One region of the Synechococcus sp. CBW1006 genome, then DNA from elsewhere that is predicted to be linked to it. Evidence: predicted binding sites of a transcription regulator. Region 1 holds the regulator's gene; the other holds the start of a gene.
What was found. The regulator NtcA, encoded in region 1, controls nitrogen genes in cyanobacteria. The targets are predictions, from matches to a motif close to GTANCNNNNGNTAC.
Positions count from the first base shown of each region.

Region 2: cynS (cyanase) is a predicted target of NtcA. The motif match lies at 1,980-1,993, and genes of this name have one in related genera.

Region 1 is NZ_CP060396.1:581,983-591,371, forward strand. It holds gene H8F26_RS02765 (lytic transglycosylase domain-containing protein) at 1-1,696, shown strand, start outside; gene H8F26_RS02770 (hypothetical protein) at 1,641-2,135, opposite strand; gene H8F26_RS02775 (NIL domain-containing protein) at 2,149-2,562, opposite strand; gene H8F26_RS02780 (thioredoxin domain-containing protein) at 2,654-3,217, shown strand; gene thyX (FAD-dependent thymidylate synthase) at 3,252-3,977, shown strand; gene dcd (dCTP deaminase) at 4,552-5,145, opposite strand; gene H8F26_RS02795 (cob(I)yrinic acid a,c-diamide adenosyltransferase) at 5,145-5,786, opposite strand; gene ntcA (global nitrogen regulator NtcA) at 6,115-6,849, shown strand; gene H8F26_RS02805 (sulfotransferase) at 6,870-7,700, opposite strand; gene H8F26_RS02810 (DUF3084 domain-containing protein) at 7,912-9,147, shown strand; gene H8F26_RS02815 (resolvase) at 9,158-9,389, shown strand, end outside.
Region 2 is NZ_CP060396.1:1,523,361-1,532,749, reverse strand. It holds gene H8F26_RS07285 (dihydroxyacetone kinase family protein) at 1-1,587, opposite strand, end outside; gene H8F26_RS07280 (hypothetical protein) at 1,734-1,886, opposite strand; gene cynS (cyanase) at 2,123-2,551, shown strand; gene H8F26_RS07270 (formate/nitrite transporter family protein) at 2,697-3,578, opposite strand; gene argS (arginine--tRNA ligase) at 4,627-6,471, shown strand; gene H8F26_RS07260 (IS256 family transposase) at 7,015-8,244, opposite strand; gene istB (IS21-like element helper ATPase IstB) at 8,626-9,389, opposite strand, start outside.

The DNA of each region.
Region 1 (9,389 bases):
TGCCCTCTACGCCCTCGGAAGGGAACAGCCGATCCAGCGTCAACGGCTGCGGCAGCGCTTCCCCGCCCATCCAGCGGCCCTGGCCGCCGCCCTTGAGGCCGGCGATCAGGGCCAGGCCCTGCTGGATGGCGCCAGCCATCTGGCCCGCTGGGGAGCCCGCTGGCCCGGCGCGATCGGGCCGATCCGCGCGGCCTGTGCCCTCAAGAATCCAGCACCCAACGCGGGTCAACGGGATCAGCTGGCCGGCGGCCTCGCCCAGTTGGGCGACGGCCAGGCCGCCCTGGCCTGCCTGAGGGGTGGCCGCGGCTCCAACGCCACCGAGCTGAGCCTGGCCCAGGCCCTGCTACGGGGCACTGCCACCGACAACGCCCTGGGCCAGGGGCGCCTGCTGGAGCTGGTCCGCCGCGCCCCGCAGGCCCCCGAGGCCGATGAAGCCGTGCGGCTGCTGGTCCTGCAGCCGCAGACCGACGCGTTGCTGGCGCAACTGCCACCCCGCTGGCGCTCCAGTGCGCCGGTGCAGGCTCACGCGGTCCTGGCAGGCGGAGGCCGTGGCGCCCAGGCGGTGCTGCGGCGCTGGCCCACGGATCGGGCCAGCTGGGATCTGCAGTGGGAGCTGGCCCGCGCCGCCCTGCTGGCGGGGCGATGGGCCGACGCCAGCCAGCTGCTGAGCACGATCACCCCGGAAACCCTGCCGGCACCGCTGGCGGCCCGGGCCAGCTTCTGGCTGGGCTACGCCCAGGTCCGCCAGGGGGACCGCCAGGCGGGGCTCATCCGCTGGCAGGAGCTGCGCCGGCAGTGGCCCGGGGGCTACTACGCCTGGCGGGCCGCCGCCCAGCTGGGAGATCCCGCTGCCGACACCCTGCTGGACACACAGGCCACCCCCCTGCCCAACCCCGGCGAACCTGCCGCCAGCGGCGAGCCCTGGTGGCCCCTGCGGAGCGGTGATCCCGGGCTCGATACCCTCTGGCGCCTCGATCAACGGCTCGAGGCCTGGGAGCAATGGCGCCAGCGCCGTGGCAACGTGCCGCCCGGCGACAGCGCCACCCTGCTGGTGGAGGGGCGGCTGCGCCAGGGTGTCGGCGACGACTGGACAGGCCTCGGGCAGCTGGAGCTGGCCTCCCTGCGGCTCGCCCCGGATCCCTGCGGGCTGCAGCCCCTGCTGGAGCGCAGCCTCCACCCCAAGCGCTTCCTGCCGGAATTTCAGATGGCGGCAGCCCCCGTAGGGCTGCCCGTGAGCCTGCTGCTGGCGGTGGCCAAGCAGGAATCACGTTTCACCCCATCCGTGCACTCTCCCGCTGACGCCGTGGGGCTGCTGCAACTGCTGCCCAGTACCGCTTCAGAGCTGGCGGGCCGGCCGATGAGCAGCCGGGAGCTGGAGGATCCCGGCCTCAACACCCGCCTCGGCGCCCTCTATCTGCACCAACTGGCTCGCCAGTGGGATCAGCAGCTCCTGCCGATGATCGCCAGCTACAACGCCGGCCCGGGGGCCGTGACCGGCTGGCTGGCCGACCCGGCTGAACGGCGCCGCCTGCGGGACGAACCGGAACTCTGGGTGGAGGCGATCCCCTATCCGGAAACGCGGCTCTACGTGAAGAAGGTGCTGGGCAACCTCTGGAGTTACAGCCAGGGGACTGCCACGATCAGGCCGAAGCCCCCAACGCCTGGCCGTGGGTGCTCAGCCAGCGTCCTGCCATGAGCCCTCCCAGCACCAGGATGTTGAGCACAAGAACCATGGTGGTGGAGGAGGGCACCACCCGGATCCGCACCAGATCCAGACGGGCCAGCAGCACGGCCGGCGCCAGGATCAGCACGTTGGCCAGGATGTTGAGGTGCAGGAGATAAAGACCGGCCAGGGTGACCAGCAGCAGGCTCACCACCAGGCTCACCACCCGGCTGGCGGCCATGAGCTGCGACAGACGGAACAGGAGCAGATCCGGCATCGTGCAGATCACCACCACCACAACGGCGTGCAGGTACTCCACCAGCAGGATGAAATGGCCGGGGCTTGAAAAGCGCTGGCTCAATTCCGGCAGGGTAAGGGTCCAGTGCATTCCGAGATAGACACTCACCCCGATCAGCAGGAGCACGAGGGGAGCCCGGAACGGCAGGGCGATCAGGCGCAGCACTGAATTCATGGCCGATCCAGGGTCATGGCTGATCCAGCACCAGGGCGATGGCCTCGAGCGGGCAGCTGGGGATGCACTGCTCGCAGACGAGGCAGCGGTCCGCCTCGAAGTTCAGCCTCCAGGCCGGTGCTTCGCAGCGCAGGGCACCACTGGGACAGATGGCGGTGCAGATGCCGCAATCGACGCAACGATCCGCGTCGATCCGAATCTCCCCAGGGGCACGGTTGAGCGCCAGCCCCTGGCTCTCCAGCCAGACCTCAGCAGCCTCCAGTTCGTCGATGTCGCCGGAGAGCTCCACCACCATGGTGCCGCTCTGGTTGGGCGCGATCTGGGCCCGCAGAATCTTGGCGGCGATGTCGAAATCCACAGCGAGCCGGTAGGTGATCGGCTGGTGCACCGCTTCCCGCGGGAAATGCAGCGTGAGACGTCGTTTCACGGGGCCGCATCCTTCGAGTCGGACGCTAGCAAGGTCTTCAGGTCAGGGCTGACGCTGAACTGCCAGAGTGCCGGTCGGCTCCCTGCGGCAGATGGCGAACCCAAGCGATCCTTCCCCGCCCTCGATCCCCCTGGGCCGACGCGAGCGTGTGCTGCTGGCGATGATCGCCGCGGCACTGGCGGTGGCGTTAGTGTGGTTAAGGGGAGGTCTCCATCCGGAAGCCCCGCTGGAGCAGCTGGCCCGCCGGTCGCTGGATCTGCCGGTGGCCCTGAGCAATGGCCGGCCCAGCCTGGTGGAGTTCTACGCCGACTGGTGCGAGGCCTGCCGATCGATGGCGCCGGCCATGGAGGCGGTGGAGCGGCAGCATCGTGATCGCCTCAACGTGGTGCTGCTCAATGTCGATAATCCGCGCTGGCTGCCGGAGATCGAGCGCTACGAGGTGAATGGCATTCCCCAGCTGGAACTGTTCGACAACAACGGGCAATCCGTGGGCCGCTCCCTCGGAGCCCGCAGCGCCCCTGAGCTCAACGCCCTGGTCGAGGCGTTGATCGATGGCACGCCGCTGCCGCGCCTGGCCGGCGTCGGCGCCGTGAGCACTCTGGCCGACACGGCCCAGGCACCGGCCGTGATGGCGGATCCCCGCAGCCACGGCTGACGCCCTGCCCACCCAAGCACCCACGCCCCTCCCCATGGATCCCCGCTTCCGGGTCGCCCTGATCGCCGCCACTCCCGAGCCGCAGCGGTGCGTCTATGCGGCCATGCATCAGGACTACAGCGAGGGCTTCGTCGCCGCCGACCCCGGCAGCTGGCCCGAGGAGGCCAAGGCCGGGGAGATCTGCATCAAGCGTCTGCTGGCAGGTGAGCGCGGCCACTTCGGACCACTGGAGCATGCGCAGATTGTTCTCAATGTGGGCTGGTTCCCCCACTCGGTGATGCAGCAGGCCCGCACCCATCGGGTGGGTGTGAGCTTCGATGTGCAATCGATGCGTTACACGGGCGAACGCATCTGCCGCGCCGCCGATGGGGCGATGGAGCTGGAGGAGGTGTTCTACCTGCGGCCGGTGGGCTCTTACAGCGACCGTCAGGGCAAGCGCTACCTCTACAGCGAGGAGCAGCGGGCGATCGATCTGCACCTCTGCCAGCAGGCCGCTGAGCGCTACCGCGACCTGCTGGCGTCTGGCTTTGCCGAAGAGCATGCCCGCGGCATCCTGCCGTTCGATTACCGCCAGCACTTTGTGGTGAGCTTTTCGCTGCGGGCCTTCCTCCACTTTCTCGATCTGCGGGCCAAGCTCGATGCCCAACAGGAAATCCGCGCCCTCTGCGATCTGATGTGGCCCCACCTGGAGCGATGGGCACCTGAATTTGCTGACTGGTACGCGAAAAGCCGGCTGCACAAGGCCCGTCTTGCCCCCTGAGCAGCGATCCTTCGCCAAACTTGAAGTTGCCTGATCGCCTCTCTACCTGGCAGCTCCCGTGTTCCCTCCCGTCCGCGACTCACTGCTCCTGACCCTGCTCGGGATGGCTGTGGCCACAGGCGGGCTGGCCGGATCGGCAGGCCATGCCCAGATGCTTCTGGATGCGGCAGGAGCCGGATCGGTCCAAGGCATTCTGCAGCAGCAGGGTGGGGCAGTCTATGGCCAAGTCCTGGACAAGATTCGCCAGCGCCTCTCCAACGAGTCCGGGGCAACACTCAGAAATTCACAGAGTGCCGCGAGCTCAGGGAGCAGCAGCACCCCCCCGGTCGAGACCTCCGGGGCGGCAGTGGCAGCACCCACCACAGGCTCAGATCCAGTGTTCTGGATCAACGACCAGCCCGTCCTCCTGTGCAGCAGCGGTTTTCCCTGCCTGGGCGCTATTCAGCGAGCCATGGGGTTGAACGGACGCTCACGGAACAGAGAATGGCGCCATTGATCCTCATGGACTGCCAGGCCATGAGGACCGCAGAGCAGCAGGATGACGGGCTCTTCATTGCCCGGGCTACCAGTCGGTTCAGACCCTGGCCAGGGTGACCCGCTCGGGCTGATCCTGATACTTTCCGGCACGATCCTGGTAGGTGGTGTCGCAGGGATCGCCTTCGAAAAACAGCAGTTGACAGATACCTTCGTTGGCATAGATGCGGCAATCTGCGCCGGAAGAATTGCTGAATTCAAGCGTGAGATGGCCCTCCCACCCCGCTTCAGCGGGTGTGGTGTTGACGATGATGCCAAGCCGGGCGTAAGTGCTCTTTCCCAGGCAAATTACCGTGATGTTGGGCGGCACCCTCAGCTTCTCCATCGCAACGCCAAGGCCATAGGAATGGGCCGGCAGAATGAAAAAGGCGCCATCGATGTCCTCATGCAGGGGGGCCGGCTCCAGATTGGCTGGATTGAACCGCTTCGGGTTCATTACCGTGCCGGGGACATGGCGAAAGATCAGAAACTCCTGCGACGACAGACGCAGGTCGTAGCCATAGGAGGAACAACCAAAGCTGAGCACCGGCGCGCTGGAGGTCTCGGGTTCGAGATGCCTCACCAGATGGCCCTCAAAGGGCTGGATCATGCCGGCATCGGCCCGCTCCTTGATCCAGCGGTCGTTCTTGAGCATCAGCCGCGGCGCAGTTGGGTGACCTGATCGGCCATGGCCATCAGAGCGGCGGGCATCGCCGGGCCCGTCAGGATGACATCCAGCTGAGCCGGCCGCTGTTCCAGCACCTCGGTGACATCCAGAAGAGACAGATAACCCAGCTCGATCGCCAGCCCCAGTTCATCAAGCACCATCAGATCCACGGCGCCCGCCAGCAGCTGCTGGCGGCTGAAATCCCACACCTCCCGGACAGCCGCCAGGGCAGGGTCCTGCTCGGCTTCAGCCTGCAGGGGAGCCGCAAGGCAGGCGGGCACCGCCGGCCGCAGCCACTGCAGGCGGCCGCAAAGCCAGAGACTGCGGCCCAGCCCCTGATCCACGCCACCTTTGAGAAACTGACTCACCAGGACGCGACTGCCCAGACCCGCCGTGCGCAGGGCCTGGCTGAACACGGCGCCGAAGCTGCCGCGGAAAGGGGCTGTGTGCACCTGAAGCAGCCCTTCGGCCTGAGGCACGGGCCGAAGGGGCACTACAGCGCGAGTCGCTGGGCGGACAGGGTCAGTTCGCTGCTCAGGCCGGGCCTCCAGCCGCTGACCCCGAACAGAGATGTCACCCCGCTGGGAGGGGCGATGGCTGCCCTGGGGGCTGGCAAGACTGGCGGTCATGGACATCCCGGAGGGCGATGGGGCCGGGCGAGCGGATCATTCCGGCCGACCTGGACAGGGACCGAAGCGATGGGATCGGACGCTGCGCTGAAACCTGAATGTAGCGGCATCTGCGCCCTGGACAAGCCACACACACCATCCCTGGTGGGAACAGACGGTTTCGCAGAAACGGCGGCACAGGCTGCGACAGGCGTCAACAGCCGCACAGGCCCAGAGCGCCAGGGGCTGGCGAGCGGGAGCGGAAGCGGAGGCCCTGACAGCAACCGTGTTGGTTGCTACAAGAAAGAGCAGGGTCGCTCCGTAGCTTCCCAGTTCCTGCCCCGCCGTCATGGTCGGCGCTACTCGCGGCTTCAGCCGTTACGCCCCCCCTCCCCCCAGCGGCTCCGCTGGCACCGGGTCGGGTGTGTCCGGCGGAGCCGGAGCCACCCTTCTCGAAGTGATGCGCGGTCTCGGCGGCAGCAGCGTCGAGACCGTGGAGCGTGGCAAAACCATTTTCTTTCCCGGAGATCCGGCCGAACGGGTCTATCTGCTGCGTCGCGGCGCCGTGCGGTTATCGCGGGTCTACGAATCCGGTGAAGAAATCACCGTGGCACTGCTGCGGGAAAACAGTCTGTTCGGTGTGCTGTCGCTGCTCACCGGGCAGCGATCCGATCGCTTTTATCACGCCATCGCCTTCACCCGCGTGGAGATGGTGACCGCTCCCGCCACCTCGGTCCGCCAGGCCATTGAGCGCGATGCCAGCGTCGGGCTATTGCTGCTGCAGGGCTTGTCCTCCCGCATCCTGCAGACCGAAACCATGATCGAAACCCTCACCCACCGGGACATGTCCTCCCGGCTGGTGAGCTTTCTGCTTGTGCTCTGCCGCGATTTCGGTGTGCCCAGTCAGGAGGGGATCACGATCGACCTGCGCCTCTCCCACCAGGCGATCGCCGAGGCGATCGGCTCCACCCGGGTGACGATCACGAGGCTGCTGGGCGACCTGCGCAACGACGGGCTGGTGCAGGTGGATCGCAAGAAGATCACGGTCTTCGACCCGATCGCCCTGGCCAAACGCTTCAGCTGACCGCCTCCACTCCAACCAGGTCAGCTGAGCAGATTGCGGTAGCGATCCAGCCAGCCCCGCGGCACCGCACCGAAACGCTCTGCCAGACGCTCCACCATCGGTAGATAGTCGCGCGCCATCTCCCGCTGAAAGCCCAAGGGGGGTTCCCGGCCGCCGGCGGCCACGTTGACGGCCGGCGGCAGACGCAGTCGCTCGTTCAAAGGGGGCGCGGCCAGAAAGTCGAACAGGTCGTCGGCGAAGGCTGCAGGATCACTGATGAGCTGTTCGAAAAAGCAGCAGTGCAACTGAGCGGGCTGGAACACCGCCTCGACGGTCTCGATGGTGCGGAGGTAGTTGGAACGGCTCACGGCGCCGGGCATGCGGGCCTGCTCCAGCAGAGCGGCAATGTCGGCCTCACCGTCGAACTGGCCCTTGCGGACCCGGTTGCGGATCGCCGACCAGACCCTCAGCACGGGATCGCGCATCACGAACACCAGCCTCAGCTCCGGTGCCAGACGCTGCATCCGCTCCCACACCGGCCGCTCCAGGGTGGCGTAGGCGGGGGTGATCTCGCCGACCCGCTTGCCCTGGCGACGTCCCTGACCAAACAGGCGGCAATACCAGGCATCACTGCGCGGCAGGAACCAGTAGCGGCCGAACCAGCGGGGATCGCGGGCGAAACGCTTCAGGTCCCAGAACCTGGCGCGTCGCCGCTCATCGGCGTCGAACACGCCGAAGCGGATCTGGGGCTTGTCAAAGTAGTGGAGCTCCTTGACCGGCGTGAGCCACAGATCCGGATGCTGGCTGAGAACCCTGTGCAGCCAGGTGGTGCCGGAACGCTGGGCCCCGATCACCATGAAGTCCGGAACCATCGCGGTGCAAGCCGGGCGGGCCAGACATTAAACGACCCAGAAGCACCGACCGGACCACAGACACCGGAACAGGCCAAGGATCAGACCCGGCGGGACGCCTCCCCAGACTGTCCGCACCGTGTCGGACGACGGGGTCTGTGCTGCAGGATGCAGCCTTCGGATCCCCCGGATCCGAAGGCTGACAGCGGAACGACGGCGTGGTGAGGCAGCGATGACGGGTTGGTTGTTGATCCTGGTCCTGCTGGTGCTGGGCGGCGTGCTCTCCACCCTCGGTGATCGGCTCGGCAGCCGCGTGGGCAAGGCGCGCCTCAGCCTGTTCAACCTGCGACCGCGCCGCACCGCCGTGCTGATCACGGTGCTCACCGGATCGCTGATCAGTGCCATGTCCCTGGGCCTGATGCTTCTGGTGAGCCAAAGGTTGCGGGTGGGCCTGTTCGAACTGGACCAGCTGGAGCAGAGGCTGCAGCAGAGCCGCGACGATCTGGCACGCAGCCGCCGCGACCTGGTCGGTGCCCAGGCCGCCAGCGCCACCGCCCAGCAGGCCAGCCGCCGAGCCCAGGCGGCCACCAAGCGGGTGGAAGGGGAGCGAAAACGGGCCCAGGCCCAGCGGGATGAAGCGGAGAAGCGGCTGCAACAACTGCGGCGCGAACTGCTGCCCCTGCAGCAGCAGCGTGCCCGGCTGGAGGCCGAGCGCGATCGCCTCAGCCGCGATGTGGCTAACCGGGACCAGGAGATCCGCCGCACCGAAACCGAGTTGGCGGCGGTGCAGGAGCAGATCAAGGAAGGGGAGAAGGAACTCCAGGGCCTTGAAACCAAGATCATCGCCCTGCGCCGCGGCGATGTGGTGATCAGCAGCGGCCAGCCCCTGGCCACCGCCAAGGTGACTCTGGAGCGACCGGAACAGGCCCGGGACGTGATCAACACCTTGCTGCAGCAGGCCAACCGGCTCGCGTTCCAGCGGGTGCTGCCGGGGGAGCCGCCGGACCGCCAGATCCTTCTGGTGCCAAGGAACGACATCGCCAAACTGGAGACTCTGCTGGCCCGCCCCGGCTCCTGGGTGGTGAGCCTGCTCTCGGCCGCCAACGTGCTGCGCGGTGAGCAGCAGGTGCTGGCCTTTCCAGACCTGCGGCCGAACCGCCCCGTGGCGCGGGCGGGCGACGTGCTGGCCACCACCAGCCTCGAACCGGAGGTGCACAGCCCCCAGCAGGTCAACAGCCGGCTGAACCTGCTGCTCGCTGCCGCCTACGCCAAGGTGCAGCGCCAGGGTTCGATCACCGATGGCCTGCAGTTCGACGCGGCCCTGCTCAACCAGCTGGCCCGCTCCCTGAGCGAGCGACCGGAAGATCAGGCGGCCCAGCTGGAAGCCGTGGCCGTGCAGGATGCCGACACTCCCGATCCGATCGTGGTGGAGCTCCGCTGGATCCGGCCACGCAACGGACGCCCCTGAACGCCGTGCCATGGCCACCCACGCCTCACCCGAGCCGAGTGATCGAATCCCTCACGGCGATGCACCGCAGCAGCGAGCCGGACTGGCGGGGTTGGATCCGGGCCGCAGCAAGTGCGGCCTGGTGTGCACCGATGCCACGGGGCAGCGGATTGTGGCGGCGGCGGTGCTGACCCCGGAAGCGACCTGGCACCAACTGAACAGCTGGTGCGCCGAGGGGCTGGTGGCTGAGATCGTGCTGGGCA
Region 2 (9,389 bases), 940 kb from region 1:
GCTGGCCGCCTCAGACCAGGCCCTGGCAGCCGACTCCCCTTGGGCGATACCGCTGCTCAACCGTTCCGAGAAAGGGATCAGGGCATCGACCAGGGTCTTGTCGCCAGCCTGGGCCTTGCCGAGATTCCGAATGGCGCCAAGAGCGGCGGCGACGGCTCCGGCCAGGGCGGTTGGATCCAATCGATCCGCCGCGGCGAGGGCATTGCCGGCAGCCGCCAGACCAATGCCCCAGAGGGCACCGGAGCTGCCGCCGCCCTGCTCAGACCAGGCCTCTCCGGCTTCCAGCAAGACACGGGCCACGCTGCCCTGGTCGTCCACCGCCCGCTGGGCAGCAGCCACCGCCCCACCGACGCCCCGCACCATGCCCAGGCCATGGTCGCCGTCTCCTGCGATGGCATCGAGCTGGCCCAGCTCCTGGTGGCTCGCCTCCAACGCTGCCTGGGCCTTCTGGAGGCCCTCCAGCACCCGACGGGCCCAGATCAGCTGATCCCCCTGGCCAGCTGGACTGTCGCGCGCTGATGCCGGCGGAATCGGGGCAGGAGCGTCTGCCTCCCGTTCCGGAGCGGTCGTCGGGCCGAGTGTCGGATGGCCGCGTTGGAAAGCAGCGCTGTCGGCTGGGGCTTGCCAGAACGGCTCGAGCTCATCGTCGAGCCAGAAGAGACTGAGAGACAGCCCGGCCATCTCCAGGCTGGTGACCAGTTCGCCACATTCGGCATCGACGATCCGCACGCCCCTGGCCTCAAGATTGCTTGCCACCGCATCGAAGAGGCTGAACAGCTCCTCATATTTGAACCCGCCCAACCCGTTGAGCAGCACCACTACCCGAGCCTCCTGGGGCGGTATGTCATCCGGGCTTTCCGCCAGCAGCGCAGCCACCAGCAGCTCCGCCAGTCCGGCAGCGTCGGGGAGAGGACGCTCCTCCAGCCCCGGCTCGCCGTGCACGCCCAGCCCCACGGCCATGCGACCCGCCGGCACAGAGAACAAGGGAGACTCCGCCCCCGGCAGGGTGCAGCCGCTGAAGGCCACACCGAGGGTTCGGGTGCGGGCATTGGTCCGCCGGGCCAGCCTCTCCACCGCATCCAGGTCCAGGCCTGCTTCGGCAGCCGCACCGGCCACCTTGTACACCGCCAGCCCGCCGGCAATGCCACGGCGCTGATTCATGGCGGAGGGCGGGGCACTGGCGATGTCATCACTCACCGCCACAATGCGCACATCGTGGCCCTCGGAACGCAGGCGTTCCGCCGCCAGGCCGAACTGCAACATGTCGCCGGTGTAATTCCCGAAAGTGAGCAGGAAACCAGCGCCCCGATTCACCTCACGGCTCACACTGACGATCTGGCCAGCCGACGGCGACGCGAAGATGTTGCCGCAGGCGGCACCGGCGGCCATGCCCATCCCGACAAAGCCCATGAACGCGGGATAGTGGCCGGACCCACCGCCGGTCACCACGGCCACCCGTCCCCTGACGAGGCCTGAGGCACGCACGACACCACCCGCCACGGCCCGCACCCGGCGGCGATTCGCAGCCACGAACCCAGCCTTGGCCTGTACCGCAAAGCGGCCGGGATCGGTGATCAGGTGCGTCATGCTCTGAGACCCCGAATGGGGCCGTCCGGATCGTCAGCATCAGCATGGACCCTGCTGCTGTTGCGGCCCAGGAGTTTCATGACAGCGTCATGCTGTACCACCCATCTCACTACCCAGGACCATCGGGACGGTGCCGAACGCCGCGGTCACTCACAGGCCGTGAGGCCGTCGTAGCGACCGTGGCGGGGGTGGGCAGGATGATCACGGCCGGCAGCGACGTAGAGCCGCTGGAGGATCAGAGAGGGGACTGGCTCAAACAGGCCTAGATGGCGAAGGTAGGAAATGAGGGCATGAACCATCCGGCAGCTCACACAGGTCGACCTCATTCCAATCAGACCATCGGACGACGTCTGTATGAAAATCATCCAAAAGGCCTGGTGAAATCCAGATCTGTAGTGATTGATGCCAGCAAGACGCGTCGATCAATCGATAGTCAGGAGTTCGCAACTGACATCAGGCCATGATCCAATGGCACGGCCTGATGCGGTAGCGGACATCACGACAACCGTTGTTCATGACTGCGAACCAAGACACAATGATCTCTGCATTGCTGGCTGCCAAAAAAGCCAAGGGAATGAGCTTTGCCGACCTGGGCGCCAAGCTGGGCCGCGACGAAGTCTGGGTAGCCTCCCTGTTTTATCTCCAGGCCACCGCCTCGGCGGACGAGGCAACCCAACTGGGTGAGCTGCTGGACCTGGATGCGGAAATCATCGCTGCATTGCAGGATTTCCCTACCAAGGGATCGCTGGATCCGGTGATTCCCACTGATCCATTGATCTATCGTTTTTACGAGATCATGCAGGTGTACGGCATGCCACTCAAGGATGTGATCCAGGAGAAGTTTGGCGATGGCATTATGAGCGCGATCGACTTTACCTTGCACGTGGACAAAGAAGCCAATCCCGCCGGGGACCGAGTGAAGATCACCATGTGCGGCAAGTTCCTGCCTTACAAGAAGTGGTGATCCAGGCGCTGCGCGTGCCCACCGGCCGAATCAGCCAGTAACGAAAAAGGACCCGTCGCAATGCGACGGGTCTGATCGTTGGAGACCTTGCTGATTGTTGAAAGCCGTTGAGAAAGTCGACTTTTAAATCAGCTTACCCAGATCATCAACGGGCGCCAAGCTCGGCAGCCAACTCACGCTCAAGCTTCTCATCATGCACCGTGGGCAGCACATTGCTGACCGTTGTGCGATGGGTGCTGTAGAAGAGCATACCGATGAACACCATCCCACCAACAATATTTCCCATAGTGACAGGCAGGTAATTCCAAAATGCAATCTGTCCGAAACTTACGCCAGAGCCCAGAAGAGGCCCTGTGGTGTGCAGGAACATGTTGACCACGATATGTTCCATACCGAGAGCCTGGAACGCCGTGATTGGCAGCCAGCAGGCAAGGATCTTTCCAGGAACACTTTTGCTGACGAGCGCCAGTGTGACACCAAGGCAGACCAACCAGTTGGCAATAAGGCCTCGGACAAAGGCAAGAAAGAAACCAAGGACACCGAGGGACTGATACTTGACGATCACGTTGGCTTTATTCAGGCCGATGATCTTGTTGGCGACCGCAACCCAATCCCCTGACCCTGCAGCCAGATCTGCAGTTCCACCACTGGTGAGGCTGATGGCAAACAGGATGCCCACCAAGCCTGTACCGAGGAAATTGCCGATCCAGACCCAGATCCAGTTCCGGATGGTTTTGCTCCAAGTGGTCTTACCTGCCCAGACCGCCATAGGAAGCAAGGCAAAGTTACCGGTGACCAGTTCCATGCCGAACAACACGATACTGGCGAATCCGAAAGGAAAGATCAGAGACCCGATCCACGGTATTCCGGTCTGAACCATGATCGTGAGGGCAAGGCACAAGGCCAGACCGAGAACGGATCCGGAGTAGAAACCTCGCAGCAACAGATTCTTGATACTGACGCCGGATTTCTTGCCGCCGGCAGCAATCATGCCGTCAACGAGTTCATTTGGTAAGACGTAATCCATCTTTGAGGTGCTACTGAATTGGAACTGGGAACGAAAGAGTTAGGCGCCTCAGCCACGGATGGCGTTGATGAAGCAACCGATCAGCCCACTACCTGGACGGTGGCCTGCCTGGACAACCCTGTCGGGTGCCATGAAGTGATGGCCATGGGAAGAGAAAAAGCAGCTGTGGAATCAAGTTGGCGCCAACTAAGCAGAGCCTGCCGGTAGGGCCCCAGGGGAATGGACAATGAGACTACGCCTCAGTCAAGATGTCCAGCCAGAGGGAGCACTTCAACAGGGAAGGTACTGGAACAAGACAGACGACGAAGAAGCGAGAAGCATTCACTGCCCCGAGGGGTGGACGCAATAACGTCCAATGTTGACCTGTCGGAAACAAGCAAGGTCAACGGAACTTGTCTAGGTGCTGCCAGAACGAAGTGTTGTGACAGATGCTACAGAAGATCAATCCTGGCTGCCCAGGGTCTTCGGAGCTCGTGGCACAACCGTGCTGATCGTCTCCCATAGAGGTGCCGGCCTGAAAAGTCACAGAGTGGGCAATGTGTACGCAGCGCCGCTTCCCCATCAAGCATTCCGAGCCCGTCGCGTTAAAGGCTTGTCAGCGATCTGACGGCTGCGACGAGGTCCTGATTCCCTTGATAGACAGATGAATATGGACATGGGGAGAGTGAACACCCTGAGCTTTTCAACGACAAGACCGCGTCGGCCAGATCATGGCCGGGGTGAATTTCCTGCATGGCTGATCTCTCCTGAATGGTTGACTCTGGGCTTCATCCAACCTCGATTCTTAGTCCACGCACAGCTCACCCCCGGACTGGGAATGCTCAAGCAGTGAGTCACTGGCATCAGTGCATTTCAGAGGTCTTTCGGTCGAAAGTCCAGACCGAATCCGAAGCGAGTCTCACGGGCCCTGCAACGTGGCCATCCCGATCACCCGCGCCTCAAGCCATCCATTCCACCAAGCCTCCACCTGGGTGCCGCCGGTCCGGATGGATGATCAGGGCCTCTCCCGCCACAGGCGGGAGGCTTGCCGCTCTTCCAGCCCTCCCCCATGCTTCGCCTCGCCCAAGCCCTCGACAGCCAGCTGTGTGCGGCAATGGAGCGGGCGTTTCCGCAGGCCGCCGCCGAGGCCCGTGCAGATGGCCGGCGCCTGGATCCCCAGTTGGCAGCGGCCAGCAAGCCCGAATTCGGTGATTTCCAGGCCAACGGCGCCCTGCCCCTGGCCAAGCCCCTGAAGCAGCCGCCCCGTGCCATCGCCACGGCGATCGTGAACGAACTGGCGGCGGATCCAGCCTTCGCGGAACTCTGCCTGGAGCCCCAGATCGCCGGGCCCGGCTTCATCAACCTCACCCTGCGCCCTGAGCGGCTCACGGCCGAGGTGGCGGCCCGTCTTGGGGACCCCCGCCTGGGCGTTCCCGCGGCTGCGGAGGTGGGCGGAGGCCAAGGCGGCAGCGATCAAGGCGGCGGAGCACCGGCGGCTCCGGTGGTGGTCGACTTCTCCAGCCCCAACATCGCCAAGGAGATGCACGTGGGCCATCTGCGCTCCACGATCATCGGCGACTGCCTGGCCCGGGTGCTGGAGTTCCGCGGCCACCCGGTGTTGCACCTCAACCACGTGGGTGACTGGGGCACCCAGTTCGGCATGCTGATCACCCACCTCAAGCAGGTGGCCCCCGAGGCGCTGATCACCGCCGATGCGGTGGACCTGGGCGATCTGGTGGCCTTCTATCGCCAGGCCAAGCAGCGCTTCGACGACGACCCCGTCTTCCAGGCGACGTCCCGCGAGGAGGTGGTGAAGCTGCAGGGGGGAGATCCGGTCTCGCTGAAGGCCTGGAGGCTGCTCTGCGACCAGAGCCGCCGGGAATTCCAGAAGATCTACGACCGGCTCGACATCCGCCTCAGCGAACGGGGCGAATCCTTCTACAACCCCTATCTCGAGGCCGTGGTGAGCGACCTGGAAGCCACCGGTCTGCTGGTGACCGACGACGGCGCCGGCTGCGTGTTCCTGGAGGGGGTGAGCGGCAAGGACGGAAAAGCCCTGCCGGTGATCGTGCGAAAAAGCGATGGCGGCTTCAACTACGCCACCACCGACCTGGCGGCCATCCGCTATCGCTTCGCCGAGCCCCCGGCCGGCGATGGCGCCCGCCGCGTGATCTACGTGACGGATGCGGGCCAGGCCAGCCATTTCGCCGGCGTGTTCCAGGTGGCCCGGCGGGCCGGCTGGATCCCCGCAGACGGCCAGCTGGAACATGTGCCCTTCGGCCTGGTGCAGGGGGACGACGGCAAGAAGCTCAAGACCCGTGCGGGCGACACCGTGCGCCTGCGGGATCTGCTCGATGAAGCGGTAGAGCGGGCCGAGGCGGATCTGCGACGCCGTCTGGCCGAGGAGGGGCGCCAGGAGGAGGAAAGCTTCATCGCCCATGTCGCCACCACCGTGGGACTGGCGGCGGTGAAGTATGCCGACCTCAGCCAGAACCGGACCACCAACTATCAGTTCAGCTTTGATCGGATGTTGGCGCTGCAGGGCAACACCGCCCCCTATCTGCTCTATGCCGTGGTGCGGATCGCCGGCATCGCCCGCAAGGGCGGCGACCTGGCGGGCCAGGCGGAGGCCTCCAGCCTGCAGTTCAGTGAGCCTCAGGAGTGGGCCCTGGTGCGCGAACTGCTGAAGTTCGACGCGGTGGTGGCCGAGGTGGAGCAGGAGTTGCTACCCAACCGATTGTGCAGCTATCTGTTCGAGCTCAGCCAGGTGTTCAACCGCTTCTATGACCAGGTGCCGGTGCTCAAGGCTGAGGAGGGCGCCCGGCCTGGACGCCTGGCGCTCTGCCGCCTCACGGCCGACACCCTGCGGCTGGGGCTGGGGCTGCTCGGCATTCCCACCCTGGAGCGGATGTGAGTGCTCCTCGCAGCAGGTCATCCGGCCTCTCCCAGCGGCGACCGATCGGTGCAGGAGCCGAAGCTGCCGAATCAATCCAACCAATCAACCTTCGTGCACCATGACATTTCCTAGGCTTTTGCCTTGACAGAAAGGAGAAAGCCTGGGCAGTTCTACTTATTCTATTAGCGCAGAGATGGCAATTTTCTCAGCAGGCTCCCTATTGGAGCCTTGCGCGGGACAGCTTTGTCGAGGAGAGATCCAAGGATACAATTTAGGCGCCCTTGACTGGACGGGCCGCGTCCTTTTGCGTGGTGTAAAACCCGAGGCCCGAATGCCCTGACTCAGAGGGTGAACAGGGTGGAATGACGGGCTGTCATTCCTGAGGCGCAGATGCACCTCGTTCTTCCACGATGAAATGAGGCGATTGACTTGTCAAGTCTCTCGTCTGATCGCGGCTGTGTTGTGAGCGGCAGGAGTCTTCTATGCAGCCCAGGGGTTACAGCGCCGGCCCCCGGGCGGCGATCGAGGCCGCTGCGCCCTGTGGGGGCGCTGCCACCTCAATCACCTGGGGCCTGCGTCTTGCACCTCTGCGGCGGCGGCGCTGAGCAGGGCCGGCAGATCCTCCAGCTCCGGGATGGCAGCCATGCTTTCGGCGGAGAACATGCGGCGGCCTTCCAGCTGCCAATGCTCGTGCTGCTCCAGCAGCACCGCGCCCACCAGGCGGGTGATCGACGCGTCGTTGGGGAAGATGCCGACGACGCGGGTGCGGCGCTTGATCTCCTCGTTGACCCGCTCCAGCAGGTTGGTGCTCCAGACCTTCTTCCAGTGAGGCTGCGGGAAGTGACGGAAGGCCAGCACGTCCTCTCTGGCCTCGTTCATGAGCTCGGTGGCCTTGGGGAAGCGCTCCGCCAGCGAGGCGGCCAGGTCATCCCAGCGGCTGAGGATCTCTCCGGCATCCTCCTGAGCGAACACCGAGCGCAGGGCGGCGGTGACCATGCCCTGGTGGGCTTTGGGGACGCGCTGGAGAAGGTTGCGGGCGAAGTGGACGCGGCAGCGCTGCCACACACAGCCCTGCAGCTGGCGCCTGATGGCCTTGGTGAGGCCCACGTGGGCGTCGGAGATCACCAGCTTGACGCCAGTCAGGCCGCGCTCTTTGAGCGAGGCGAGGAACTCACTCCAGAAGCCCTCGCTCTCGCTGTCGCCCACCTTGAGGCCCAGCAGCTCACGGCGACCATCGGCGTTGACCCCCATGGCGACGACGACGGCCCTTGAGCAGACCTGCAGGGCCTTGCCCAGCCGGCCGTGGAGGTAGGTGGCATCCAGGTAGACGTAGGCGTAGCCGGACTCCTGCAGGGGCCGGTTCAGAAACGCCTGAACCTGCTCGTCGATGTCCTGGCAGATGCGACTGACCTGGGATTTGGAGATACCGCTCTGGGATCCCAGGGCGGCGACCAGGGCATCCACCTTGCGGGTGGAGACCCCACAGATGTAGGCCTCCATCACCACGCCGTAGAGGGCCTGGTCCACACGGCGGCGCGGCTCCAGGATCGAGGGCAGGTGGCTGCCGGAGCGCAGTTTGGGGATGCGGAGATCGATGTCCCCCACCTGGGTGGCCAGGGTGCGCGGCCGGTAGCCGTTGCGGTAGCCGAGCCGCTCCTCGCTGCGCTCATGGCGCTCTGCGCCGAGCACGGCAGCGACCTCCAGCTCGATCAGCTGCTGCAGGCCGTGGCGCACCAGCTCGGGGATCAGCTCACCGGCGCTGCTGCCATCCAGTAGCGGCGCCAGCTCAATTGCGGCACGATTGGACGTGGGCGTGTGTCACGAGTCAGCAGGTGAAAGCCAAGTGCCCGATGTCAACTACGTAGGCGGGTCGCGTCAATTACGTAGGCGGGTTACCCCGGGTCCTCCCCCTGCCATGGCAGGGGGAGGCGACAGCGAAAAGTGAGCCACCCTGGCCCGGTCCTCTGCCATGGAGCCGGGATCTTCTGATCGGCCCCAGGCGTCAAGCCCGTTGGCCGGTGCTCTTGCTGCTGTCCCGCCTGAGCGCTGCAGCGGAGCGCACGAGCCGGCGGACCCCACGGTCCGACGGCAGCGCGGAGCTCATCACCGGCACCTGGCGCCAGGGGTTGGCTTGTGGTTGGCGGGTAATTGACGCCTGGTCGCGGCGACGAATCAGCCTGCGCTGGAGCGGTCAATCCGCCGTGCCCGTTTGCGGCGGTAGCTCTCGCCATTGATCTGAATCAGCGTGCTGTGGTCCACCAGCCGGTCCACCGCTGCCACGGTCATGGCGCTGGTGGAGAAGACGTTCTCCCACTCGCTGAACGGCTGGTTACTGGTCACCAACAGGGATCTGCGCTCGTAGCGGTGCATCACCAGCTCGAACAGCACCGAGGTCTCGGCCTCGTCCTTGCGGACGTAGCCGATGTCATCGATCACCAGCAGGGCAAAGCGATCCAGTCGGGTCAGGGCCTTAGCCAGGGCGTAATCGGCTTTGGCGCGCTGCAGCTCCTGCACCAGCGTGGTGGCGGAGAAAAACCGCGCCGTGCGGTCCAGGGCGATCAGGCTGCGGCAGATGCCTGCTGCCAGGTGGGTTTTGCCCACACCGCTGGGACCGAATAGCAGCAGGTTCTCGGCCCGATCCAGCCAGCCGGTGTCGTGGGCGAGCTGCTCGATCTGAGGACGCTCAAGATCCGGGATGGCGTTCCAGTCGTAGTCCGCCAGGGTCTTGGGGACCGGCAGCTGGGCCTCATGCAACAGCCGCCGTTGACGGGCTTGATGCCGCTGCTGGTGTTCCTGCTCTGCCAGCACATAGAGGTAGCTGGCTGGACTCCAGCCAGCGGCTGTGGCCTGCTGCTCGGCCGCCTGCCACTGGCTGCGGAACTGGGGCAGTTTCAACTGTTTCAACACCGATGGCAGAGCCGTTTCCAGTGCCGGCC